DNA from 2 places in the Pseudoalteromonas sp. Isolate6 genome. Region 2 is predicted to be linked to the other one. Evidence: predicted binding sites of a transcription regulator. Region 2 holds the regulator's gene; the other holds the start of a gene.
What was found. The regulator FliA, encoded in region 2, starts transcription of late flagellar genes. The targets are predictions, from matches to a motif close to CTAAAGNTNNNNNNNNNNNNGCCGATA.

Region 1 (15,644 bases), on a different contig from region 2:
TAAAATTCACCTCATGCTGAAGTTTAACAACGAACCAAGGTATAAAAATGAAAAAAATTTCTTTGCTAGCAGCCTTATTAGCTTTGTCGGCGACAGCTGCTGTCGCTGATGAGAAAGTGTCCCCGTTTGCGATCGCCATTCATGGAGGGGCTGGCACAATTGAGCGCAGTAACTTCACGCCAGAAAAAGAAAAACAATACAAAGCTAAATTAAAAGAAGCTGTTGAGGCTGGCTATAAGGTACTAGAACAAGGTGGAGAAAGTCTTGATGCAGTGACGGCTGCCATTAATATTCTTGAAGACTCGCCTTTTTTTAATGCTGGTAAGGGTGCCGTGTACACTTATGATGAAGGACATGAGCTAGATGCGTCAATCATGGATGGTCGTAATCGCCAAGCGGGCGCTGTGGCGGGGGTGAAGCACATTAAAAACCCAATCAACCTAGCAAAAGAAGTGATGCAGCACTCAGTACATGTCATGCTAAGTGGTGAAGGTGCGGAAGACTTTGCTAAGAAACGCGGTTTTACGTTAGTGGAAAACAGCTATTTTGACACCGATGCTCGCTATCAATCGCTGCTAAAAGCGAAAAAGCGATTGCAGATGAAAGAAGCGGCGACCAAGGACTATCAGGCGGCACACCAACAATTGAAAAGCCAGTATAAGATGGGAACTGTGGGAGCTGTCGCTCTTGATAAACAAGGGAATTTAGCGGCCGGAACGTCAACCGGTGGGATGACGGCGAAACGCTTCGGACGGATAGGTGACTCACCGGTGATTGGTGCGGGCACATTTGCGGATAACCGCTCTTGTGCTGTTTCAGCAACGGGGCATGGCGAGTATTTTATTCGATATAATGTCGCAGCTGATATTTGTGCTCGTGTTGCTTATCAAAACAAGTCGATTGACAAAGCAGGGAAAGAAGTGATTTTTGATACGCTTTATCCAATTGGTGGTACGGGTGGGGTGATCATTGTTGACCCGAAAGGCAATATTAGTATGCCATTTAATACCGCGGGGATGTACCGTGCGAGCAAGTCGTCAACAACACCGACCTATGTTGGTATTTATAGCGAGTAAAACAATATTTCGTTGAGACTAAGCAAGTTCTTCAAACGCCAGCTATTATTATCATGATAGCTGGCGTTTTTAATGGAGATGAGCAATGCAATCAATAAAAGTCGCAGACTACTTAAATCATCGCCCCGTAACATTCAAGCAAGATATGCGCGTAGAATCAGCTGTAGAGAAGCTGCTACAAAGCGGTCAATCGGGCGGGCCGGTTATAGACGAGACAAAGCGAGTTATTGGGTTTTTATCTGAGCAAGATTGTCTCAAAAAAATGCTAGAGGCGACCTATCAAAATGAGTCTCATAGTGTTGTGTCCGACGTCATGACAAAAGAGCCTCTTTGTGTAAAACGTGAAGATAGTATAGTGCAAATGGCAGATTTGATGATTTGCAATAAACCCAAAGTGTACCCGGTAGTTGACGATGAAGGGCGCTTACTCGGGATCATCAGTCGCGCAAACGTGTTATTAGCGTTAGATAAGCATTTACATGATGCTTATGTCTCTGGCCACCGCTACGTATGAAGCGATGAAATATACAGGCCGTTTCGGTAGCTCATGAGGAGCTGCCTTGAGAATAACGGCAAAAATCTCAATTCCTAACCAAATTTTGTTGGGTTCGCCTAATCTGATTTGGTAAACTACACGGCGTTTTATGTAATCACAAGGTGTCGTGTAGTGCAGGTTGACTCGCTGTTCAAAGAGCTAAATTCATGTCTTAAAAAGGATCACTTCATCCTCAAAAAGCGCCTCCATGGCGCGAAAAAAATTACCGATCAAGAAAAGCAAAAGCAGGTAGCCGCAAAAGTAGCGGCTGCGATTGCAAAAAGCCAAGAATTAAAGGTAACAAGAAGTGCCAATATTCCAGCAGTAGAGTACCCTGAGCAACTACCTGTCAGCCAGAAAAAAGACGACATCAAAGCAGCCATTGCGAATAACCAAGTGGTTATTGTTGCCGGAGAAACAGGCTCGGGGAAGACCACGCAGCTGCCTAAAATTTGTTTAGAGTTAGGTAGAGGCGTGGATGGCTATATTGGTCATACACAACCAAGAAGACTAGCAGCAAGAAGTGTATCTACCCGTATTGCAGAAGAAATTGGCTGCGAGATGGGGCAAGAAGTTGGATTTAAAATTCGCTTCTCAGATCAAGTCTCTGACAATACATACGTAAAACTGATGACCGACGGTATTTTGCTCTCGGAAATTCAACAAGACAGATTCCTCAACCAGTACGACACAATCATCATTGATGAAGCGCACGAGCGCAGCCTGAATATTGATTTTATTTTGGGTTATTTAAAGCAGCTGTTGCCGAAGCGTCCAGACCTTAAAGTGATTATTACCTCAGCAACCATTGATCCTGAGCGTTTTTCTAAACATTTTAGTGACGCACCTATTATTGAAGTGTCAGGACGAACTTATCCAGTAGAAGTGAGATATCGTCCAGTTGAAGATGTAGACTCACAAAATAGCGAAGCAGAAAACGACCAGTTACAGGGTATTTTTGATGCGGTTGATGAGCTTTGTGCTGAAGGACCTGGGGATATTCTGGTATTTATGAACGGTGAACGTGAAATTCGTGACACCGCTGATGCGCTGGCAAAACGCAATTTAAAAGGCGTTGAGATTTTACCTTTGTATGCGCGCCTTTCTAATGCCGAACAAAATCGCATTTTTGCGCCGCATAGCCAGCGGCGTATTGTATTATCTACAAACGTTGCAGAAACGTCATTGACAGTACCAGGTATTCGCTATGTTATCGACCCGGGTACTGCGAGAATAAGCCGCTATAGTTATCGAACAAAGGTGCAACGCTTACCGATTGAAGCAGTATCACAAGCCAGTGCAAACCAGCGTAAAGGTCGATGTGGGCGTGTGGCATCTGGTATTTGTATTCGTTTATATTCTGAAGACGACTTTTTAGGGCGCCCTGAGTTTACCGACCCTGAAATTCTAAGAACCAATTTAGCTTCCGTTATTTTGCAAATGCTCGCACTTGGACTTGGTGATATAAGTCAATTCCCATTTGTACAAGCGCCTGATAGCCGTAATATCAAAGATGGCATGTCATTACTTGAAGAGTTGGAGGCGATAGTTCCTGCAAAGCGCAGAGAAAAAGCCAAGCTCACAGAATCAGGTCGCAAACTAAGCCGCTTACCCATAGACCCAAGGCTTGCTAAGATGGTGATGTCAGGGGCACAAAACAACGCGCTTTGGGAAGCGATAGTGATCACTGCGGCACTGTCTATTCAAGACCCAAGAGAGCGTCCTCAAGACAAACGTGCAGCAGCTGACGAAAAACATAACCGCTTTGAGTGCGAACACTCTGATTTTGTTGCATATCTAAATCTGTGGAATTACATCGAAGCGCAGCAGCAAGCACTGACGCGTAACCAGTTTAGAAAGCAATGCCAAAAAGACTTTTTGGCCTACATGCGTGTACGTGAATGGCAAGATATTGTATATCAGCTGACTACGGTGTGTGAGGAGCTCGGCTTTAAAATAAATAGCAGTCCTGCAAGCGATGAAGCCGTCCATCAATCATTGCTAAGCGGTATGCTTAGCCATATTGGTGTAAAAGACGAAAAGCAAAAGCAAGTATTTAAAGGCGCACGTAACAGCCAATTTCATATTTTTCCAGGTTCAACACTGTTTAAGAAAAGCCCTAAGTGGTTGATGTCTGCCGAGCTTGTGGAAACCAGTAAACTTTATGCTCGGGTTAATGCCAAAATCGATGTAAATTGGATTGCGCCAATCGCTAAGCATTTAGTAAATAGAAGCTATAGCGAGCCGCATTGGGAGAAAAAGGCTGGAGCGGTTATCGCATTTGAACAGCAAACCTTATACGGCTTGATCATCGTTGGCCGTAAACGCACGGTGTATAGCGATATTGATCCTGTGGTTAGCCGAGAGATATTTATTCGTGAAGCGCTGGCAAACGGTCAACTTGGCCAAAGCGAAGGCTTTTTGAGCGCAAACCAAAAGTTGGTTGAAGAAGTGCAGGCGCTTGAAGATAAAGCGAGGCGTCGCGATATCCTAGTCGACGAAGAAGATGTTGTTGCGTTTTATAACGATCGAATTCCAAAAGACGTAAATAATCGTGCTGCGTTTAATAAATGGTGGCGTTCACAAAAGCAAAAAGACAAACGCTTTTTGCATATGACGCGCGATCTGTTAATGAAGCATGACGCTGAACATATCACGGATACACATTATCCTGATACGTGGCAACAAGGGAATTTGATTTTGCCTCTCAGTTACCACTTTGACCCAGGCCAAGCACTCGACGGCGTGGTGGTCAATATTCCTCTGGCACTATTAAACCAAGTTCAAGATGAAGGTTTTGATTGGCATATTCCTGCGCTCAGACATGAGCTGGTTTGTGGGCTTATTAAGTCACTGCCGAAGACCCTAAGACGTAACTTTGTGCCAGCACCAAATTATGCAGATGCGGTGCTTGCCGCCGTTGAGGTAATGCAAGGTTCATTTAGAGAAGCGGTGGCCAATCGTTTACTCAGAATGACAGGTGTTAAAGTCGCCGAGTCAGATTGGGACATTAGTGCACTTGAACCGCACTTAAAAATGCAATTTCAGGTAGTCGATGACAAAGGCAAGGTGATAGCCCATGGCTTTGATTTACTAGCACTCAAGGCAAAGTTGCAAGGTCAAGTGACCGAGACGCTTTCGCAAGTGGCTGAGCAAGGGATCGAGCAAACGGATATTCAGCAGTGGGATTTCGGCGAGCTGCCGGAGCAATATACTAAAAAGCAAGGAAATTATGAGATTAAGGCGTTCCCAGCATTAGTCGATAAAAAACAAAGTACGGCCATAGAATTGTTTGATAACGAAATAAAAGCTCAAGCGGCGCATCAAGCAGGATTGCGCCGTCTTATGCTACTCAATGTTCCTTCGCCTGTTAAATACCTACAGCAACACTTACCAAATAAGGCTAAGTTAGGATTGTATTTTAACCCCTTTGGAAAAGTGCATGATTTAGTTGATGACTGTACGCAAGCTGGGGTTGACAAGCTGCTGCGTGGATTTGGTGAGATCAGAGATGATGTCGCGTTTGAAAAAGCCAAAGAGCACATTCGAGCTGAGCTAGGCGATACTGTAGTTGAAATTGCGAAGCAAGTTGAGGCTGTGCTTAGCATTGCCCACAGTATTAACAAGCGCATGAAAGGCAGAGTGGATCTCACGATGATCACCGCGCATGGCGACATAAAATCTCAGTTATCCGATCTTATCTTTAAAGGCTTTGTCACCGCTCACGGTGCTGACAAAATCTCTGATATCTTGCGCTACATGAAAGCGATTGAGAAAAGGCTTGAAAAACTTGCGGTAGATCCAAACAGAGATAGGTTGTGTGTATTAGAATTGGAAAAAGTTGCTACAGCTTATCAAGACAAGTTGGCAAAAATTCCCTCTGGATTACCTGTACCAGAGTCGCTTATAAATATTTTTTGGATGCAACAGGAACTTCGCGTGTCTTTGTTCGCTCAAACATTAGGAACGGCTTATCCAATTTCGGCTAAACGCGTTCTGAATTCTATAAAAGAGTGCGAAATATAAACTTGCATTTTAGAGTACGACAGTTACTTTATTATATGAGGAAGTAAAACTTTGGATTGTGAGAAGGAAGCGGCATTGAATATGTCCACACGAGAGAAAAGGAAAAATGCACCGCACCTGCTAGTGGTCGACGACGAGTATTTTAACTATGAAATGCTCGAAATGGCACTGTCAGGGGCGTTTGAGCTGAGCTATGCAAACTCGGGTACGAGTTGCCTGTCGAATGCAATTGCTGATCCTCCAGATGCTATTTTGCTTGATGTGTGTATGCCGGGTCTTGACGGCTACGACACCTGTCGAATGTTGAAAAATACACCAGAAACTAAGGACATTCCGGTACTAATGGTGTCTGGTTTAGAGTCTGAAAAAGAACAAAAAGCGGGATTCGATGCAGGTTGCGATGCCTATGTGGTTAAGCCATTCTCAATGCAATCGCTATTAGAAAAAATAAAATCAATGGTGTAGGAGCGTTATATGATCAATGAAGATAAACGCCGTTTTATGCGTATGTCGGTAGATGCGGTAGCAAAATTAACTGAGCTTGAGTCAGGTAAAGTGTACCAAGGAGTTTGCCACGATTTAAGTGCTACGGGGTTGTCGGTGACAGTGAGCGACCCAATCGAAGCAAATTCAACCGTTGACATTTTCATTGATTCCAGTGGCGATATGATCCAGCCACTTAGTGCTCATGCAACCGTGATCCGCTGTAGTCAAGAGCAGGATGAGCAGTGGGTTGTAGGACTTGAAATCACCAAGTTCAATTAGATTAATTAAAGCCCTAAGGGTGGTATTGAAGCTTTCTCCAATACCACTGTGAGTTGCTTGATCAATAAACCTTACAAATAAGACCTTTTAGGTAAAAGCCCTCTGGATAATTGCCCGCAATAGGGTGGTCGGCGGCTTGATTTAGCCTTTCCATAATCAACAGCTCTTTACCTGCATCGAGCGCAGCGTCTGCAACGACTTTCTGGAATAGGTTTTGTTCCATAAGGCCAGAACACGAGAAGGTGAGTAATGTGCCACCAGGCTTTAATATTTGCATGGCAATCATATTGATATCTTTATAACCACGACAGGCACCATTAAGCTGCGCCTTACTTTCTGCAAACTTTGGCGGATCCATCACAATCGTATCGAATTGGCGGCCCTCATCACGATATTGTCTTAGTAGCTTGAACACGTCTTGCTTCACAAACTCAGCCTTCGACAAGTCTAGTCCATTATGTTCTACATTACGTTTTGCAGTGTCGAGTGCTGGCTGCGATACGTCAACGTTGATAACTTTACTACAGTCACCGCGCAGCGCATACAGGCCGAATGTACCGGTGTAGCAGAAACAGTTAAGCACTTCTTTGTCTTTTACAAAGCGTTCTAACGCGGCTCTACTGTCGCGTTGATCTAGATAAAAGCCAGTTTTATGGCCGCCGATGATATCGACTTCAATCTTTAAACCATTTTCGCTAATAAGGACAGGTGTGGTTGGTGCATCGCCAGCAAGCGGTCCGGTAATTTTATCAAGGCCTTCTTTTTTGCGCACATCAACATCTGAGCGCTCGTAAACATGACAATCAGGAAATAGTGATTGCAATGCCATTACTATTTCACCTTTGTGACGCTCGGCACCAGCGCTTAGCAACTGACAAACCAAGTAGTTATCAAACTTATCAATTGTTACACCTGGCAGACCATCTGACTCTGCGGCACACAATCGAAAGCCAGTTAAACCACCTTCAGCAATAACATATTCTCTGGCTGCTAGTGCTCGAGCGAGTTTTTGCTCAAAAAACGCTTGGTCAATATGTTGTGATTCATCAAATGTCCAAATTCTGGCTCTGATCTGAGAGTCTGGACTGTAAGCGGCTGTGGCGAGGTATTTACCTTCATTGCTGTAAATCTTGACGGTATCGCCAAGGGCAGGCTTGCCTTTTACTTTTTTAATGGCCTTTGAGAAAACCCAAGGGTGCTTTCTGTTAAGGGATTTTTCTCTGCCTGGTTGCAGATATAGCGCGCAAGTCATATATTTTCTCTAATCTTTCCTGATAGCTGCCATTTTAGTGAAGGGTGTGGCAACATACAATCAGTAATGCCTTTCCCGCTGAATTTGTGTGGGCTTATTTGTCGGATATTAATAAAAGTTGAGCTTAATGACGTTAAAAATGCATGAATTAGAAAAAGCATGTGAAGAGTTTATGCTGTCGACACCATGTGCAGATACCGCCCATGACTTGTCCCATATCAAGCGTGTAGTTAAAGTTGCAAAGGCGCTTTGCGAAGCTGAGGGGGCGGATCCTGCTGTGGTGATCCCTGCCGCTTGGTTACATGATTGTGTTGCCGTAGCAAAAAATCATCCAGATAGACCGCTGGCGTCGAAATTAGCTGCAGATAAGGCGGTTGCCTTCCTAACAGAGTTGAAGTACGACACGGGTAAACTTGAGGCGATTCACCACGCCATTGTTGCACATAGCTTTAGCGCTGGTGTCACACCCACGACATTAGAAGCCAAAATTGTCCAAGATGCAGATAGAATGGATGCGTTAGGGGCGATAGGTGTTAGCCGCTGTATGAAAGTAGGTGGGGCGATAGCGCGTAATCTCTACAATGTAGAAGACCCATTTTGTGAGCACAGAAAAGCGGACGATACCAAATATACCTTAGATCACTTCTTCATTAAGCTGCTGCATATTAAAGATAACATGCATACCACTGCAGCTCGTGAGCAGGCACAAGCCCGCACTCAATATATGCTGGATTTTTTAGAACAACTGAAATCAGAAATCGCGGATTAAAAATGACGAGATGAGTATCATCTCGTCATTTGCTTTACAAAAACCACTACAAATAGCGCTAATGAAAAGCTGCCGGTAAAAGCCTCTACCGCTGCGATCAGCCGGGAGATCCCCACAGGCGTAATGTCCCCATAACCTAAGGTTGTGAAGGTAACAACACTAAAATAAAAGCTATTCAGCAGCGCCATTACATTTTCAGATACACTGTTGTCTAAGTCTAGCTGCATTATCTGATCTTGAAACGAAACGCCAAATAGAAAATAGCAAAATGCACAGGTAATTATCATGCCTAGACTGAAGCGAATGACATTTTCTGGCTTTTCTCCATACCCACATAGCAGGTCGACAAAGCTGGAAATAAGGTGACGTTTTGAAAATCGTGGATACTGAGCATGTCGCATGCGCAGCTCTTTATATGTAAAGCGCCCAACCATTTCAAATAGTCCTTGGTTTTCTGCGCCTTTACGTAGTAAACGATAGATCTCTTCGGACTGCAGAAACAAGTCTTCCGCATCTTCTTTAGCTCGGTTTCTACGTGCTTCAAAAGCTTGCTGCTCTTGCAGTAATTGCTCACCGAGTTCCATATTATCGATACGGGTGTTTTCCAGCTTTATGCCGAGCAAATTGGTGCTTTCTAAATTACAGCAGTGCAGGCTTGCTTCTCTCAAATCCGCCTTCATTAAAGACGCATGCTTAATGGTATTATTAAACAGGTGCGCCCCTTTCAAATTGGCACGATAAAAGTTGCTATAAGATAGATCATAGCCATGATGATTTTCAAAGTTAACAAGATTGAGCCCTTCCAAATTGGCTCGCTTCAACTCTAAGCCTTGTAGCAAGCCGCCTCGCTTGGCGTAGCGTTCAAGCTTTTGGCTTAGCTCTAAGCCACCTTTATCGAATTTATTATCATGCCAAAAGCAGTAACCTGAGCCCATATCGATTTCACTGCATTTTTTTCCCTCAGGTGACACATATTGGCAAATGGGTTTATCAGCCATAGCTTGCCTAAATCAAAATGCCTTTTTCATTAAGCGTAGCAGCAAAAATAATAAATACGGTGATTTAACGAAAAAATCTTTCTAATTTATAGTGTGTTAGAAACCACACTATTGATGAGTTTATTGTCATTGTTGATCAAATTCATCATCTTACATGGCGTTTGCAGTGACTCTGATAAGTTGCTCATATTATAATGCATGCTTTAGTGGCTAAGAATTTGTTACCTTGCAATATCAATTGAAGAAAAGCCGAAAACGTAAGAGCGTTGCGATAAAAATAAAAGCTGGCCAAGTATTTGTGTATGCACCAGAGCAAGTTTGCGAGCGCTGGTTACATAATTGGGTGGAAAGCAAATCCGATTGGATAAAATCAAAGCTTGCTCTAAAAGTCATACCTGAGAGCCCTCGGCCGCTTGAAACAGGAATTGTGCAAGTATTCGGCGAGACCTTTACTATTCATAGAGGCGAAAGTACAACCTCTGTAATTGATTTTGATAACAAAAGAGTGTTACTTAAGGCTGTCAAAAATGAATGGGGTGAGTTAGTCGCGCTGTTAAGCGAAACGCTAAATGACTATGTAGATATGGTTATTGCGCGGTATCAACCTGATATTCAAGCTCGCTTTGATACGCTAAAAATACGCGTTTACAAAAGCCGCTGGGGCAGTTTTTCATCTAAAGGCGTGCTTGCGTTTAATACGCTTTTGATTGGTGCGCCTAAGTGGGTAATTGATTATGTGGTAGTGCACGAACTTTGCCATTTTCATGTTATGGCACACAATAGCGCATTTTGGCATTTGGTAACAAAGCACTATGGCGACGACCATAAAATGGCTCGGCGTTATTTACGTGACCACGGTCGTGACTTGATGATTGAGCATTAGCATAGCGCCCTGTTTATGCCTATTATTTGTCGGGCCTCGCTTTTGCCGCGCGTTTTAACAACTTTTTAAATGTCGGGCATTCAAAATGGCTTGGCGCAGGGCATTTTGCAGCGTGATAGAGGCCATCTCGCATTGCAGTTAAATGCTTAATGGTTTCATTTAATTCATCCGCTTTAGATTGTAACTTCATCCTATCAATATCCGCTTTACCCTCGGGGGTAAACATGTCCGCTATTTCATCTAACGAAAAGCCTGCGTTTCTACCAAGGGTAATAAGCGCTAGACGTTCAAGTATCGACGGGGGAAAAACACGTTTAAGCCCTTGTCGACCAATCGATCGGATCAGCCCTTTTTCTTCATAATATCTAAGCGTGGATGCGGGTAAACCTGATTTTTTTGCAACTTCACTGATATCCATTCTTGCCCTTGACTTAAAGTTAACTTGAACTAGTAGGATAGCGGTTATCAGTAAAAAAGAGGAGTAAAAATAGTGGAAAACCTATATTCGATGTTAATGCCTGCAGTCGCGATTGGCGTAGGTGCAACGCTTGTTATGGATTTGTGGGCATTTATGCTCAGTCGCTTGTTTGCCATAAAGGGCTTAGACTATGCATTAGTTGGCAGGTGGATTGGACACTTGTGTCAAGGTCAACTTACGCATCAAGGTATCGGGCATAGTAAGCCAATATCTGGTGAACGTGTCATTGGTTGGTGCATGCATTATCTCATTGGGATTGTATTCGCCTTGGCGATACTGCTGGGCGTGGGCAAGCCTTGGTTGACTGAGCCAAGCCTTTTGATTGCATTAGTTTTTGGCTTAATAACGTGTGTGTTTCCATTCTTTATTATGCAACCCTGTTTTGGTGCAGGGGTCGCAGCATCTAAATTACCAGAACCGAATAAGGCAAGGGTAAAAAGTATGGCAGCACATTTGATTTTTGGCTTTGGATTGTTTTTAAGCTCGTTTATATATGTAAGCTTATTGTGAGATAAAGCAATAGAAGGTGGTGGAGGGAGCTGGATTCGAACCAGCGAAGGCTGAGCCGTCAGATTTACAGTCTGATCCCTTTGGCCGCTCGGGAACCCCTCCATCATTTGGAGCGTTTACTTTAAAAGTGGTGGAGGGAGCTGGATTCGAACCAGCGAAGGCTGAGCCGTCAGATTTACAGTCTGATCCCTTTGGCCGCTCGGGAACCCCTCCATACATTTTAAAGCGTTACAATTTGAAAGTGGTGGAGGGAGCTGGATTCGAACCAGCGAAGGCTGAGCCGTCAGATTTACAGTCTGATCCCTTTGGCCGCTCGGGAACCCCTCCGAAATTGTAACTGTTGTTTATGGTGGAGGGAGCTGGATTCGAACCAGCGAAGGCTGAGCCGTCAGATTTACAGTCTGATCCCTTTGGCCGCTCGGGAACCCCTCCTAAACAACGGCGGTGATAATAACAAAGTTTTTTTCGAAGTAAAGAAAACTACTAAAGTTTTTCGGAAAAAGGCCGATAAATTCGTAATTAGCAAAATAATCGGTTGGAATACATGCAAGTTGATGGCGTTTTAATCAGTGAGTCGCAATTAGGGCCCGCATTAAATATCAGTGTTCATGAGACGCGCTCTGCCGATTTTGCCATGCTGTTATCTATGCTATCAACTGATGCACTAGACTTTAGCCAATTTCATCTACCAAAATCTGAAGCTGCCGCGAAAGATAGCTCAGAAGAAACACTAAAAAAGCAATTTGAAATAGGACCACAAAAGCCGCTTGCACCAAAAGAGTACAATATGCTTATTGGTCAGCATAATGCGCAGCTGGTATCTATGGGAGCGATGGCGACCTTGCGATTGCAAGAAAATTTAAATCCAGAACCTTTTGCTGCACGAAATGATAAAAAGCATATTCCACTCGAAGTTGTAGAAAATTTGGAACCAGCGGTTAAAAGACGTTTGGCAAGTACGCAAGGTAAACTTGCCTTAGTCGCTGAAAAGGCAATGGATGCGGCTGGTTTCTATGATCAAATTGCAACGGGAGATATGCAGAGTATGTTACGCGCGACGGCGTAACAACATTAGCTGCTAAATTGAGCGAATTTAAGACAACCTGGTATTAAACTTGTCATTTTACAACTGTTTGCTTCGTTACTAGACTGACATTAAACGCCACGCTTATCGAGCTTCATGTCTAGGCTAATACCAGTTGTATTAAGTAAATGATCTATTTTGAAGCGGGGAAATAGCTTTAGTAGCACCGCTCTCGCGTCCTGCTACCGCTAAGGTACCTATATCCATATAGGCAAGGCAAAGATTTTGCTATTTAGTTGTTCTAAATGAGAAATTTTTAACGAAGCTAATATGCTATTTCACCCTTCAAATTGATTAGAGAATTAATTCAATTGGTATAAACTACCCTTAATCATCTTTCGCTCGTTTCAAGCTTTTTTATTGCTTTGTATCTAATCTCTAATTCAGGCTATTTTAGCTACCGTGGCACTTTTTGTACTTTTTATCACTGCCGCACGGGCAGAGGTCATTTCTGCCTACCTTGGTTGTAGGCGTATCATACAATTCGCCATCTAAGTAATACCATCTGCCTGCTTCGGTGATAAAATTTGACCGTTCATGGAGTATATAGTGAGTGTTTTCTGCGATATAGTGCGCCTTAAACTCAACGATCCCCTGAGTAGCTTCTACTGCTTCTTCTAGCACTTCCAATTTTATAAAGTGTGCATAATTAGCAAATGTAGCAATATCGTCGACACTATTTTGTGCTTGTTTAGCCTGGGCGTAGGTGTCATGAATATACTTTGCATCTTTTAAGCAGTATGCAGTATAGCGAGAACGCATGAGTATTTGTGGACGCTCTGCGAATTTTTGTCCCTTAAGGTACGGCTCACAACATTGCGAATAGGGAAGGGATGAATTGCAATAACAAGACATAAAAACTTCAGTTTTAACAAATTTATATCCTGTTATTGTAGCTTGTTAAGCGCTTTGAAAACAGTGTATTGCAACGTCAGATACCGGCAGTTCCATTTTGTTGATAGTTTGCACTGATGCAATATCAGTCCAAATCACCACCGCAGCGAAATTACCATTGCTGATAGCACTTTTAAGTACATACTCAAGGTCGTATATGTGCTTTTGCCTAATGACGAGCAACTTGCTTGCATCAACAGAAGCACTTTCTAGCAGTGACTTGTTTGGTACATTATCGGGCGCAACGAGTAGCGTCCAGCCTTGTTTATGCTGACATTTATGTAAAACTTTAAGTAACTCTAAGCTAGCGACGATCTCATCTTCAACGATAACATTATTGATTTCGTTAAGTGTGTAATAAGTCGAATTGTTTGGCTGTAGAAGTGTATTGCTGTGTAACATAATTGTCTCACTGGTTATCTATACAGTATGTGTATACAGTAGTTTATACAGTGTGTGAATGCAAGAAAAATTGCTAGCTTTTTAATCAATATTCAAGCTTAATTTTTACTTGGTTTAAATTTTCAATATAAAACAAATGGTTGTGATTTTTTGAAATGAGAGCTTAATTGACGAAATTTGAATATGAATAAAGCAATAGGAAATTTTCTCAGCTGCTATACAGTAGTTTTCCTACTGTACTATTGTGACCGTTGCAGAGGGTAAGCGTATGTTTACTTAAGAGAGGCTTGGCTACGCCTAGCCTACATTTTTTTGAGGAGTAAAATTTAATTTATTGGCTAATATGCTGTAGTTGATGAATTTGCTCGTAAAGTGTTGCTGCATAGCATTGTGCATCTCTAAAGCGCTTAGTAGTAAGAAAGCGGCGAACATCAAGTAGTACTTGTTCGGCGCCTTTGTGTCCTTGACTGCTGGCCAAACTCAACCAAGCAGCTGCATGAAATGGGCTGGGTGGCACTCCTTGGCCTTTCATAAACAACAAACCTAAAAAGAACTGTGCCTTTAAATCACCAGTCATCGCCGCCAGTCTTAGCCACTTTGCTGCAAGCGGGAAAGACTTTTCTTTTAGGTAATAGAGACCTTTTTTCAGTGCTTGAGTATTGTCGTGAAGATCTGGGAATTTTGCGTCCGCTTTTAATGGTGACGTCACAAATTCAAGCACATTCAGCAGTTGCTGTTCTAAGTCATGGTTTGCTGAGTTATCGGTGCTATTTTGATCCATATATGTATTCGCAATAATGTTGATAAGCAGAGTGTAGCTGAATTTTAACTATTTTGTCCGAGTTTTAAAGTGATTCGTGTTAAAATCCAATCACTTGTTCCTCAAATTTGTAATTTTAGTTATGCTCGAGCGGTTATTTTCACTGCAAGCTATGCACACCAATGTAAGAACTGAGGTGATTGCTGGCTTGACGACATTCGTTACTATGGTTTACATCGTTTTCGTAAACCCTGCAATGCTAGCTGAAGCTGGTATGGACCACGGCGCTGCTTTTGTAGCAACTTGTATCGCAGCTGCAATCGGCTGCTTTATTATGGGACTATGGGCAAACTACCCATTAGCGCTTGCGCCTGGAATGGGTTTAAACGCCTTTTTTACCTATGGTGTTGTGCTTGGTATGGGTTATACGTGGCAAAGTGCATTAGGCGCGGTATTTATGTCAGGCTGTTTATTCCTATTTTTGAGTGTCTTCAAAGTTCGTGAGTGGGTGATCCAAGCTATTCCCATTGTGCTAAAGCGTGCGATCGCTGCGGGTATAGGCGCGTTCTTAGCGTTAATTGCGTTAAAAAACGCGAAAATTGTGGTGGCAAGCGATGCCACATTAGTACAGCTTGGTGATATCACTTCTCCCGGCCCATTATTAGCCATTGCCAGCTTTTTTGTGATTGCGGCGCTCATGTACCGTGAAGTCAAAAGTGGTGTGCTTATCAGCATTTTAATGGTGACGGGTATTGCATGGGGGCTTGGGCTTGTAGATTATCACGGGGTTGTTGATATGCCCCCGAGCATCGCGCCGACCTATATGCAGTTGGATTTGAGCGGAATTTTTGAGCTTTCCATGCTCAGCGTGGTGTTTGCATTTTTATTTGTCGATTTATTTGATACCAGTGGCACATTGGTTGCGGTGACGCAAAAGGCCGGATTATCTGATGAGCATGGTCGCATGCCAAGGTTGGGTAGGGCACTGTCAGCTGACAGCACTGCGACGATTGCAGGCTCAGTGCTCGGTACCTCAACGACGACTTCATACATCGAATCAGTGTCAGGTGTATCCGTTGGCGGCCGAACAGGATTGACTGCCGTGGTTGTAGGGATCTGTTTCTTACTCATGATGTTCTTTGCGCCACTGGCACAGATGGTTCCTGCCTATGCGACGGCAGGCGCGATATTGTATGTGTCGGTATTAATGCT
Region 2 (13,000 bases):
TACTGCCATTGGTGAGAATAAGTTCAATGATCATGGTAATGGCTGGTCTTGGGGCTCAGAGCGTCCCTGCTAGAATTAAGTTTGCGCTTGCTGTTGTTGTGACCTTTGCCGTAGTGCCTGTTTTGCCCAAATCAGAGTTTACTGATTTGTTCTCCTTTTCGATGATTTTAGTTGTTATTCAGGAGCTTATTACAGGGGTTGCTATTGGCTTTGGTTCATTGCTACTGCTGAATACTTTTATTATTGCCGGGCAAATACTTGCGATGCAAACAGGTCTTGGCTTTGCCTCGGTTGTAGATCCTGCAAACGGATTAAGTGTACCTGCTGTTGGTCAATTTTATTTGATTTTGGCGACATTACTGTTTTTTGTTTATAACGGTCATCTAATGATGATACAAATGGTGGTGTATAGTTTTGAGAGTTTTCCCATCGCCGGAAACTGGTGGGCGGTGGACAACTTCTGGCGAATAGTTAATTGGGGGGGGTGGATGTTCTCTACGGCTCTTGCCCTTGCATTGGCTCCGCTAACTGCAATGTTGATTATCAATATTTCATTTGGGATCATGACTCGAGCCGCGCCTCAGATGAACATTTTCTCTGTTGGGTTTGCATTTACCTTAGTTGCAGGGCTTACCATTATTTGGGCGACGCTAGGAAATTTCTTAGCACAGTTTGAGTTTCAATGGCTTAAAATGATAGAGCTGATGTGCGACCTAATTGGGTGCACGGTATAGGAGTCTGAGATGGCAGAAGATTCCGGTCAAGAGCGCACCGAAGAACCGACCTCGAAGAAAATAGATGACGCTCGGAAAAAAGGTCAAGTAGCCCGTTCAAAGGAACTAGGAACGACCTTTGTTCTACTATTTTCCGCCATCGCCTTATTGATGTATGGCCCAGGAATAGGTAAGGGGTTATATAATGTCATGGGGCGAATGCTTACACTGAACCGCAACGAAACCTACGACACAACAAAAATGTTCGCAGTATGGGCAGAGATTGCTTCAGAATTAATATTTCCGATGGCGATGTTTGTTTTAATAATTGCAATAGCAGGTGTCGTTGGAAACACTTTACTTGGAGGCTTTAACTTTTCTTGGCAAGCGGCTGCACCAAAAGCGAGTAAAATGTCGCCAATGAAAGGGGTTAAACGAATGTTGGGCCCACAAGCTGCGATTGAACTATTAAAGTCAATTCTCAAATTTGTGTTAGTTGCAGGCTTTGCCATTTTGCTTATCAATATGTATTTTGAAGAAATATTGCATTTGAGTATCGAGCAAATCCCATCAAGTATAGAGCATGCGCTAGAAATTATCGCTTGGATGTTTTTAGCGCTTAGTTGCACCATGATTATTATTTCAGCGATTGATGCCCCTTATCAAAGTTATAATCACCATAAGCAGCTCAAAATGACGCTGCAAGAAGTCAAAGATGAATATAAAAACTCAGAAGGTGATCCGCAAATAAAGGCACGGATCCGTCGTACGCAAAGAGAAATGTCACAGCGGCGTATGATGCAAGATGTGCCAGATGCAGATGTTGTCGTTACTAACCCTACTCATTATTCCGTTGCCTTAAAATACGATACCGAACGAGCGGGGGCGCCTATTGTTATTGCTAAGGGTGTTGATGAGCTCGCGATGCAGATTCGAAAAATAGCGAAAGGTAGAGATGTACCCATTGTTGAGTCGCCAGTGTTAACTCGCTCGCTTTATCACACGACCGAGGTGGGAGATCAAATTCCTGAGAAGTTATTCACAGCGGTCGCTCAGGTGCTTGCTTACGTATTTCAGCTCAATCGTTTCAAAAAGGGTAAGGGGAAAAGGCCTACGGCACTTAGCAGTAATTTACCTATCCCTGATGATTTAAAACATTAAAGGTCGCTTCTATAGAATCAGTAATTTATTGGAATACATATTGCAGTAGTTGCTGTGTGTCAATTTTTTGCTTGTGTTAAGTTATGGAATTTAAAGCGGTTTTACAACAACTCAATCGAGATAAAAAAGAATATGCTAAGGGTGTTGGTACTCCTTTGTTGGTACTTGCAGCACTCGGTATGGTTATTTTGCCATTGCCGCCTTTTTTGCTCGATATTCTATTTTCCTTCAACATTGCACTAGCGCTTGTGGTGCTATTGGTGACCGTTTATACGTTAAAGCCACTTGAATTTGGCATGTTTCCAGCGGTGCTACTGATCGCCACAATCATGCGATTGGCACTCAATGTCGCAAGTACCCGAGTCGTGTTACTTGAAGGTCATAATGGTGGCGATGCTGCCGGTAAAGTGATTGAGGCCTTTGGTAGTGTCGTGATTGGTGGTAACTATGCTGTTGGTTTAGTTGTATTCCTGATCCTTATAATTATTAACTTTGTTGTAATTACCAAAGGTGCGGGCCGTATTTCTGAGGTATCCGCACGTTTTACCCTTGATGCTATGCCTGGTAAACAAATGGCTATCGACGCGGACTTAAACGCTGGATTTATCTCTGCGGATGACGCTAGAGCTCGTCGTGAAGAAGTGACTAGAGAAGCCGATTTTTACGGTTCAATGGATGGTGCAAGCAAATTCGTTAAGGGTGATGCTATTGCAGGTATCGTGATCCTTGCCATCAATATAATAGGTGGCCTGTTCGTTGGGATGATCCAGCATGATTTAAGCTTTGGTCATGCGATGGAAGTATATACCATGTTGACTATCGGTGATGGTCTGGTCGCGCAAATTCCTTCTCTCTTACTTTCAATAGGTACTGCAATTGTCGTAACGCGTCAAAATGAATCGCACAACATGGGTGATCAGTTTAAGAACCAACTGGGTAATGAAAAGTCGCTGGCTATTGCTTCAGGTATTTTGATCACTATGGGACTCGTCCCGGGCATGCCACATGTTGCCTTTTTAGGCTTGGGTGTTTTACTTGGTTATATTGCCTATTACACGAATCAACAAAAGAAAAAAGCTGAGATTGAAAAAGCGGAGCAAGCTGCGAAAGGACCTTCCGCAAAAGGTGGTCAACAGCAGGAACAAAAAGAACTTGGTTGGGACGATGTACAACCAGTTGATGTGATAGGATTAGAGGTCGGTTATCGCCTCATTCCTCTGGTTGACCAAGCTCAAGGCGGTGAGCTTCTCAGTCGCATTAAAGGGGTGCGTAAAAAGCTTTCTCAGGAACTTGGCTTTTTGGTACCACCTGTGCATATTCGCGATAATTTAGAGCTGGATCCGAATGCCTACAACATTACTTTAATGGGAGTTGGCTCGGGGACTGGCGAACTAAAGCATGGAGACGAACTTGCAATTAATCCAGGTCAAGTGTTTGGACCGATTAAAGGCATTGAGACGAAAGATCCTGCATTTGGCTTAGATGCGGTTTGGATCAAGCCAGACCAAAAGGATGAAGCGCATTCACTTGGCTACACAGTAGTAGACGCTGCAACTGTGGTGGCAACACATATTAGCCAATTATTAACGAATAATGCGTCACTACTTCTTGGGCATGAAGAAGTACAAAATTTATTAGACATGCTAGCGAAAAGTCACCCACGATTGGTTGAAGGCTTAGTGCCAGATATTTTACCGCTTACTACCGTAGTAAAAGTATTACAAAACCTCCTTAACGAAGGCGTTGCGATTCGAGATATGCGTTCGATTGTGCAAACCTTAGTTGAGTATGGCCCACGTAGCCAAGACCCAGATGTACTAACTGCTGCAGTGAGAATTTCACTGCGTCGATTAATAGTCCAAGATGCAGTTGGGAGCGAAGAAGAAATCCCTGTCATAACATTGGCGCCTGAGTTGGAACAGATGTTGCATCAGTCACTTCAGAACGCAGGTGATGAGGGGGCAGGTATTGAACCTGGCTTGGCTGAGAGGCTTCAAGAATCATTAAGAGAAGCACATCACAACCAAGAAATGCTAGGGGAGCCGTCCATCTTATTAACCTCAGGTATGTTGAGAAGTGTGCTGTCTCGATTTGTTAAGCATACAATTCCAGGGCTTCGAGTGATGTCATATCAAGAAGTACCAGAAGAAAGACAAATCAAGATAGTGAGCTCGGTTGGACAATAGAGGATAAAGGGGCTGTAACATGAAAATTAAACGTTTCTTCGCAAAAGATATGCGTACGGCTTTGAATGAAGTGAAAGAAGAGCTTGGCGCTGATGCTGTCATCATGTCAAATAAAAAGTTAGCGGATGGTGTTGAAATCGTCGCAGCAATTGATAATGACCGTGCCGCTGCACCGGTTAAGCAAGCGCCAGCAACCCGTACAGCAACTCCTAGTGAAGCTCAGACTCGCTTTGTCCGTCCTGAGCCTCGCCAAGCTCAGCCTGTAAAACAAGCACAAGTAGCTGATAGCTTAGAAGCATTGCTTGAGCGCCAAGCACCACGCCCCCGTTCACCAGAACTTGCTTCTATGTTCTCACAGTCGGGTATTGATACTGAGCAAATGTTAAGCAGTCAACGCAAGGCACAGACTGAAGCTCCGGCATACCAAGCGAAGCCACAGCAATCTCGCCGCCAATCTTTTGACTTCGAGGATGATGCTTTTGAGCAACCACAGCAGTGGGGAGAGTCTGATGAATTGGACAATGGTTTTGGTGATGATTTACCCGAGCTAAATGCCAAGCCTGACGAAATGAGTGCAATGCGTGAAGAGATGAACGCAATTCGTCAATTACTTGAGCATCAAGTATCAGGACTAATGAAGCAAGAAATGGCTCGTCGTGATCCAACCCGCGCGTGTCTTGTAGACCGTCTTGAAGGAATGGGCATAGACAAAGATGTTGCTGAACAAATGGCATGCTTTATCCCTGATGATGTTTCTCGTAAAGAAGCTTGGAATGCCTTGTTAAACATGGTGATAAACCAAATGCACACCACTAACAATGATATTCTCCGCCAAGGTGGCGTATTCGCTATGGTGGGTCCAACTGGTGTTGGTAAAACCACAACGGTCGCAAAATTAGCGGCGCTAGGCGCACAAAAATACGGTGCAGATAAAGTGGCGTTGATAACTACTGATACCTATAGAATTGGTGCTTACGAGCAATTAGCGACCTATGGTAGAATCATTGGTTGTCCAGTTAAACAAGTTAAAGATGCAAATGAACTTGCAGAAGTGCTTTATCATTTACGAAATAAACGTCTAGTATTAATAGATACGGCGGGAATGAGTCAAAGAGATTTGCGCTTAACTGAACAGTTAAATACACTTATGCGTAGCGCAAGAGTGGATATTCGTAGTTACTTAGTACTGAGTGCAACAGCACAAATGAATGTGTTACAAGAAACCGTACGGCACTTCAAAAAAGTAAATTTAAGCGGTTGTATTTTCACAAAACTTGATGAAAGTCTAAGTTTAGGTGAGATAATTAGCATAGCGATTCAAAATCGCTTGCCAATAGGGTATCTTACCAACGGTCAGCGAGTGCCAGAAGACATTCGCGTAGCAAATGCTCAAAAGCTAGTAAAAAAGGCTGAGCAATTGTATTTAAAAAGAATAAAAGCACAGCACTCTCGACGTGTACCAGTAGCGTCAGAGTCAGTAGGAATGTATGATTAACACAGTTTTAGATCAAGCAAGTGGCCTGCGTAGAATGAGTCAAAATAGCAACCAGGGTGTAAAAGTAATAGCCGTGACCGGTGGTAAAGGTGGGGTGGGTAAAACTAATGTCTCACTCAATACTGCTATCGCTATGGGTCAACAAGGACAAAGAGTCCTAGTTCTGGATGCGGACTTGGGCTTGGCAAACTGTGATGTAATGTTAGGTCTTCGAGTAGAAAAAAATCTGTCGCACGTGTTGTCGGGAGAGTGTGAACTTGATGAAATTCTTGTAGAGGGGCCCGCAGGTATCAAAATTGTACCGGCGACCTCTGGCTCTCAAAATATGGTAGAGTTGACTCCAGCAGAACACGCCGGGCTTATTCGCGCTTTTAGCGAACTTAACACTCAATTCGATGTATTAATTGTTGATACCGCAGCAGGTATCTCTGATATGGTCCTGAGTTTTTCTCGGGCTGCACAGGATGTGATGGTCGTCGTGTGTGATGAACCAACCTCTATTACCGATGCTTATGCATTGATCAAAGTGTTAAGCAGAGAGCATGGTGTCTATCGTTTTAAAATTGTTGCCAATATGGTCCGCAGCATGCGTGAAGGGCAAGAATTATTTGCTAAACTTTCAAAAGTTACAGATCGTTTTCTAGATGTAGCACTGGAGTTAGTGGCCACCGTACCGTTTGACGAAAACATGCGTAAATCCTCTCGTAGACAAAGAGCTATCGTAGATTTATTTCCGAGCTCCCCAGCCGCGATTGCGATTAAGGGGCTTGCCGCTAAAGCAGTTAAATGGCCAATTCCTCATCAACCTTCCGGTCATCTAGAATTTTTCATTGAACAACTTGTAAACGGGTGATTATGGCTTCTCCGGTCAACAGAGCTGCGGGATATCAAACTTCAGAGCATCTTCACAAGGTGGTCGAACGGCATGCTCCACTGGTGAAAAAAGTGGCGTGTCACCTGATAGCTCGACTTCCGGCAAGTGTGCAACTCGACGATCTCATCCAATCGGGGATGATTGGGTTGATTGAAGCATCTAAAAATTTCGATGCCTCTAAAGGAGCTAGTTTTGAGACCTTTGCGGGGATCCGTATTCGAGGCGCGATGTTGGATGAAATTCGCCGTGGCGATTGGGCTCCGCGTTCCGTACATAAAAATAGCCGAATGGTGGCTGAAGCTATCTCCGAGCTAGAATCTCTCCTTGGTCGAGAACCAAAAGACACTGAAATCGCTGAAAAACTTGATATATCTCTAGATGAGTACCATCATATTTTACATGATGTAAATGCAAGCAAAGTCATCGGGATTGAGGATCTTGGGGTTGATGAAGATGTGATAACCCCTGCAAACAGCGATTTTGCGCTAGACAAACCGTTTAATAACGTTAAAAATGAGCGTTTTAACGAGTCTTTAGTAAATGCGATCAAAGCGTTACCCGAAAGAGACGCTTTAGTTTTGTCACTTTACTATAACGACGAAATGAATTTAAAAGAGATTGGCGCCATTCTTGATGTTAGTGAATCTCGAGTAAGTCAAATTCACGGTCAGGCAATGATAAAGCTTAAAGCTAAAATCAATGACTGGATAAATTAGAGTACATAAAATAGTTGGGTTCGAACCTCACTGGAGGAAGTTTTGGATAAGAACATGAAAATTCTCGTGGTTGATGATTTCTCTACTATGAGAAGAATAATCAAAAACCTATTAAGAGATTTAGGCTTTACCAATGTTCAAGAAGCTGATGATGGTAGTACAGCACTTCCGATGCTACAAAATCAGGAGTTTGACTTTGTAGTAACTGATTGGAATATGCCGGGCATGCAAGGTATTGATCTGCTTCGTGCAATACGAGCGGATGAAAAACTTAAGCACATTCCAGTGTTGATGGTTACCGCAGAAGCGAAAAAGGAACAAATAGTTGCAGCAGCGCAAGCTGGAGTTAACGGATATATTGTCAAACCGTTTACAGCTGGCACGCTTAAAACTAAGCTTGAAAAAGTATTTGAGCGACTAGGCTAACAGCAAGGGGATATGGCCTATGTCTGTAAATGCTGCGCCTCAAATTACACTTGAACAAGCAAAACAACTTGTCGAGCTTTTAGAGCAGGGTGAACAAGAAAAAGCTGACCAGCTGATTTTAGAAGCTGCTAACAAAGAGCAATCGGAGCTATTTGCAGAAGTTGGAAAGCTAACTCGTCAGTTGCACGAATCTTTAAAGAACTTTGAACTAGATACTCGGCTTGCAGATCTCACAACAGAGGCTATTCCTGATGCAAAGCAGCGCCTTAATTATGTTATGGAAATGACGGAAAGCGCTGCAAACAAAACGATGGACGCAGTCGAAGAAAGCTTACCTCTTGCGCAGAATCTTGCGGATGAGTTAGCGCAAATAAAGCCCACTTGGGATAGGTTGATGAGTAGGGATATTCAACTCGGTGAGTTTAAATCTCTGTGTCATGATCTCGACAGCTTTATGCAGACTTCAAAGACACGGACAGACGAATTACAAGGTTTAATGACCAACGTTCTGATGGCACAAGACTATCAGGATTTGACAGGACAGGTTATCCGTCGTGTTATTGAGCTTGTGAGGGAAGTAGAAGATAGTCTCATTCACCTTCTAACTGTGTTTGGCACTTCAGATGAAGCACCTGCCGTTGCAGAAAAAACGAATGAAAATGAAATAAAAACAACTGAGACTATCAGTAATGAATTGTCTGGACCTGAAGGTCCAATTATTGACGCTGAATCGCGAGATGACGTGGTTTCTGGTCAAGACGAAGTCGATGACTTGCTATCTAGTTTAGGCTTCTAGTTGGAGAGTGTGTATGAGCTTTGAAGTCGATGAAGATATCTTGCAGGACTTTCTAGTTGAAGCAGGTGAAATATTAGAACTGTTATCTGAACAGCTTGTTGAACTAGAAAATAATCCTGAAGATAAAGAACTTCTTAACGCGATTTTCCGTGGCTTCCATACCGTAAAAGGTGGGGCTGGTTTTCTCGGTATGACTGAACTGGTTGATGCCTGTCACGGTGCGGAGAACGTGTTTGATGTATTACGACAAGGACAGCGAAAAGTAACTTCGGAATTGATGGATGTTATTTTGCAATCTTTGGATACTATCAACGAAATGTTCGCTTGTATTCAAAACCGGGAGGAGCCAGAAGCTGCTGATCCTGTGTTGCTTGAAACACTCCACAAACTTAGCCAGCCCGCTTCTGAAGACGAAGTCAATGAGGTGATTGACGAACCTGTTTCTGAGCCAGAACCTTTGGTGCCGGATTTAAATGCAGATGATATTTTATTCGATGCAGATGTTGGCTCAGATACTGATAGTAGTTCAGGCATTGATGAGATAACGGAAGAAGAGTTTGAAAATCTGCTAGATGAATTACATGGTGCTGGTAATGGTCCCGCTGTAGTTCCAGCGACTAAAACTGAAACTGTGTCAACCTCGGATGATGGTGACATCACTGATGATGAATTCGATAACCTTTTAGATGAACTCCATGGTGTTGGTAAATTTGGTAGTGCACCAAATACAGAAGACCCGGTGACTTCGCAAGCCAGTGAATCTGAAGCTAAGCAAACTTCAACCGACGGGGGGAATGCGCCTGCTGGTGATGAAGAAATCACTGATGATGAATTTGAAGCTTTGCTTGACGAGCTGCACGGTAAAGGGAGTGCACCTAAAGCAGTGGATGAGTCGCCCGCAAAAGCGTCAGAGAGTAAACCTGTTCAACCTGAGCCAGTTAAAGCTGCGCCAGCGCCGAAACCAGCCCCGAAGCCTGCGCCTAAAGCGGAAATTAAGTCTGCAGCTCCTACACCACAAAAAGAGCCTGACGCTGCAAAAGCCTCAGCACCTGCAGCTGCAAAGAAACCTGCTGCGCAAGCTGAGACTACAGTTCGAGTTGATACTAAACGTCTTGATGAAATCATGAATATGGTTGGTGAATTGGTGTTGGTTCGTAATCGATTGGTTAGCTTAGCCAATAACACCAATAGCGAAACCATGGGGAAAGCCATTTCAAACTTAGATGTAGTGACCGCAGACTTACAGGGCGCCGTGATGAAAACGCGGATGCAGCCAATCAAAAAGGTTTTTGGCCGTTTCCCTCGAGTTGTACGAGATCTTGCACGAAGCTTGAAAAAAGAGATCAACTTAGTTTTACAAGGTGAAGAGACAGATTTAGATAAGAATCTTGTTGAAGCGCTTGCAGATCCATTAGTTCACTTGGTTAGAAACTCAGTGGATCATGGTATTGAAATGCCTGATGTACGTGAAGCTTCGGGCAAAGCAAGAATGGGAACCGTTACCTTATCTGCATCACAAGAAGGAGATCATATACTTCTTACCATTCGTGATGATGGTGCCGGTATGGATCCTGAAAAGCTCAAGAAAATAGCTATCAATAAGGGAGTTATTGATTCTGACCAAGCGAGCAGATTGTCTGATACTGAAGCCTATAATCTGATCTTTGCACCAGGTTTTTCAACGAAAGAACAAATTTCAGACATTTCAGGCCGTGGTGTCGGGATGGACGTTGTTAAAACGAAGATCACGCAATTGAATGGCTCGGTAAATATCCAATCAGAACTGGGTGTTGGTACCGTATTAGAGATAAAAGTACCGCTTACATTGGCTATCTTGCCTACCTTGATGGTGGTAGTGGGTGAGCAAACATTTGCGTTACCACTTGCTGGTGTGAACGAGATATTCCATTTAGATTTGACTAAAACGAATGTGGTTGATGGTCAACTGACTATCATCGTGAGAGAAAAAGCGATCCCGCTGTTTTATCTTGAGCATTGGTTAGTGAAAGGTGCCAACAGGAGCATGAGAAAGGCGGAAGGCCATGTCGTCATTGCGCAAATTGGTACCAAGCAAGTCGGTTTTGTGGTCGATTCTCTGATAGGTCAAGAGGAAGTTGTAATAAAACCATTAGATGCATTGTTACAAGGTACACCAGGTATGGCCGGTGCTACTATCACATCCGATGGTGGCATTGCGCTAATCCTTGATGTTCCCAACTTATTAAAACACTACGCCTAATTTTATTAGGCGTAGTTCGAATTCTAGAGCAGCATTTGCTGCTCTGCTGTAGAGCAAAATAAAAGAGCGTTGCCAATGGCAGTTAAAGTGTTAGTCGTAGACGACTCAAGTTTTTTTCGTCGTCGAGTCAGTGAAATTTTGGAAAAAGACAATGAAATCAAGGTTATAGATTTCGCTGTTAATGGAAAGGAAGCGGTTGAAAAAGCCGCTTCATTGCGTCCAGACGTAATTACTATGGACGTAGAAATGCCTGTGCTTGATGGGATCAGTGCGGTGAAGCAGATCATGCAGGCTACACCGACCCCAATCTTAATGTTTTCTTCGCTTACTCGTGAGGGCGCGAGTGCTACGTTAGATGCACTGGATGCTGGCGCCGTTGATTTCTTACCGAAAAAGTTTGAAGACATCGCTCGTAATAGCGAAGAGGCAATTAAATCATTACAAAATAAAGTTAAGGAAATAGGCCGTCGCCGTGTTAGCCGCTTTACTCGCCCTAGTATCACGACTCCACCTAAGCGAGTCGAACCTAGAGCAACTCGCACTGACACAGGAAGAGCAACGATCCCTCAACCGGATAGAAGTTTTCAGAGACCGGTATCTGGTGGCTCGTCGAATACCGCGAGTGTTAGAGCGTCGGGTAAAAGATATGGGTTGGTTGCAATTGGCACGTCAACAGGTGGACCCGTTGCGCTGCAAACGATATTGACGCAGTTGCCTGCGAACTTCCCTCATCCAATTTTACTTATCCAGCATATGCCTGCCGCGTTTACGCCTGCGTTTGCAGCAAGATTAAATAGCTTATGCCAGATTAAAGTTAAAGAGGCGGAACAAGGGGATAGATTAATGCCTGGCGTGGCCTATTTAGCCCCAGGTGGCAAGCAAATGCTGGTTGAAAGTCGCGGTGGTAGTAAAACACTTAAAGTGTTTGAGGATGATAGCCCACGGATCACCTACAAACCTAGCGTTGATGTGACATTTGCGAGTGTTGCAAAAGCTTATGGCAGCGACACGTTAGCAATTGTCTTAACGGGAATGGGCGCAGATGGCCGAGATGGCGCTCGTATGCTAAAGCAGGTGGGGGCCACTATTTGGGCGCAAGATGAAGCGACTTGTGTTGTGTACGGCATGCCTCAAGCAGTCGCCGGCGCTGGACTTTCTTCGGATAGTATCGCCCTACAAGACTTTGCTGCGAGAATTAATAAAGAAGCAGGTAACCAATAGACTAAGCTATTACTTGGTTGCTCTGCTTGAAGCTTGTAAATATCAAACGTCTAAAAAGAATAAATAACACTGAGTTGGTATAGTATCTATTGAATGAAATCAATAGTGATAAGCGAAGGAATATAGAGTGAAAATTTGGACAGTAGCAAATCAAAAAGGTGGCGTGGGTAAAACCACGACGACGGTAAGCTTAGGAGGCATTCTTGCTGAACAAGGTTACCGAGTTTTGCTTATTGATACCGATCCTCATGCTTCACTGACATATTACTTTGGTATTGATTCTGAAGAGCTAGAAGTCAGTGTGTATGATATTTTTGCACGCGGCAGCAGTATGACGAGTGAAGAAATTTTACAGTCTCTTTGCCCATCAACTATTGAAAATCTTGATATTTTGCCTGCCACTATGGCCATTGCTACGCTCGATCGTAGTATGGGTAATAAAACGGGTATGGGGCTTATCTTAAAGAAATCGCTCGAAAAAATAGCGGATCAATATGATTATGCTATTTTAGACTGTCCACCCGTACTTGGTGTGTTGATGGTCAATGCGCTAGCAGCGAGTGAGCGAATTTTAGTACCGGTTCAAACTGAATTTTTGGCGTTGAAGGGACTAGATAGAATGATGCGCACGATGGAGCTAATGCAGTCTTCACAGCAGAAGCAGTATCAATACACCATTATTCCAACAATGTATGATAAACGGACCAAAGCGTCGTTGGAGGCGTATAAAACGTTGTTGGCAACATACAAAGAGGCCGTTTGGCCAGGCGTGGTGCCCGTAGATACCAAGTTTAGGGATGCGAGCCTTGCACAGCAGGTCCCAGTACAGTTTTGTCCTAAATCGCGAGGCGTATTTGCGTATCGTGCACTATTGGACTACCTAAAGCAGTTAAGCTAGAGAACATAATGAGTAAGCATTTATTTGCAAATGAAAAGGTGATGAAGCAGTATCTTGGCGCCCTGTTACAAGAGGAACCAGAGATTGAACAATGCGAATTGTCGCCGGTTGCAAAGCTGCTTGAGCAAGTAAAAGAGCCAGAACCAGAGCTAGAAACGACAGAACCCCTAGCTGTGGTGGCAATCGAGCCTCAGGAACAGGTAAGTGATGTTATTGAAGAACAATCGAGTAAATTAGCTCAAGATCTTGAAGTCACTGAAAATACATCTATTATC

Region 1: the regulator FliA is predicted to act here: its motif matches at 11,776-11,802, upstream of L1D50_RS12690 (VC2046/SO_2500 family protein).

The regions. Positions count from the first base shown of each region.
Region 1 is NZ_JAKEVK010000083.1:1,129-16,772, reverse strand. It holds gene L1D50_RS12765 (isoaspartyl peptidase/L-asparaginase) at 48-1,076, shown strand; gene L1D50_RS12760 (CBS domain-containing protein) at 1,162-1,590, shown strand; gene hrpA (ATP-dependent RNA helicase HrpA) at 1,744-5,637, shown strand; gene L1D50_RS12750 (response regulator) at 5,719-6,102, shown strand; gene L1D50_RS12745 (PilZ domain-containing protein) at 6,112-6,402, shown strand; gene L1D50_RS12740 (class I SAM-dependent methyltransferase) at 6,464-7,654, opposite strand; gene L1D50_RS12735 (HD domain-containing protein) at 7,782-8,423, shown strand; gene L1D50_RS12730 (ion channel) at 8,441-9,421, opposite strand; gene L1D50_RS12725 (YgjP-like metallopeptidase domain-containing protein) at 9,648-10,304, shown strand; gene L1D50_RS12720 (helix-turn-helix domain-containing protein) at 10,327-10,722, opposite strand; gene L1D50_RS12715 (DUF2938 domain-containing protein) at 10,795-11,292, shown strand; tRNA gene L1D50_RS12710 (tRNA-Tyr) at 11,310-11,394, opposite strand; tRNA gene L1D50_RS12705 (tRNA-Tyr) at 11,421-11,505, opposite strand; tRNA gene L1D50_RS12700 (tRNA-Tyr) at 11,535-11,619, opposite strand; tRNA gene L1D50_RS12695 (tRNA-Tyr) at 11,640-11,724, opposite strand; gene L1D50_RS12690 (VC2046/SO_2500 family protein) at 11,837-12,358, shown strand; gene L1D50_RS12685 (YchJ family metal-binding protein) at 12,770-13,231, opposite strand; gene L1D50_RS12680 (SulA-like leucine-rich domain-containing protein) at 13,277-13,672, opposite strand; gene L1D50_RS12675 (SEL1-like repeat protein) at 14,004-14,453, opposite strand; gene L1D50_RS12670 (NCS2 family permease) at 14,575-15,644, shown strand, end outside.
Region 2 is NZ_JAKEVK010000009.1:14,474-27,473, forward strand. It holds gene fliR (flagellar biosynthetic protein FliR) at 1-734, shown strand, start outside; gene flhB (flagellar biosynthesis protein FlhB) at 744-1,874, shown strand; gene flhA (flagellar biosynthesis protein FlhA) at 1,958-4,060, shown strand; gene flhF (flagellar biosynthesis protein FlhF) at 4,080-5,555, shown strand; gene L1D50_RS02370 (MinD/ParA family protein) at 5,548-6,408, shown strand; gene L1D50_RS02375 (RNA polymerase sigma factor FliA) at 6,411-7,145, shown strand; gene cheY (chemotaxis response regulator CheY) at 7,188-7,571, shown strand; gene L1D50_RS02385 (protein phosphatase CheZ) at 7,591-8,367, shown strand; gene L1D50_RS02390 (chemotaxis protein CheA) at 8,381-10,606, shown strand; gene L1D50_RS02395 (chemotaxis response regulator protein-glutamate methylesterase) at 10,682-11,827, shown strand; gene L1D50_RS02400 (ParA family protein) at 11,955-12,725, shown strand; gene L1D50_RS02405 (chemotaxis protein CheW) at 12,734-13,000, shown strand, end outside.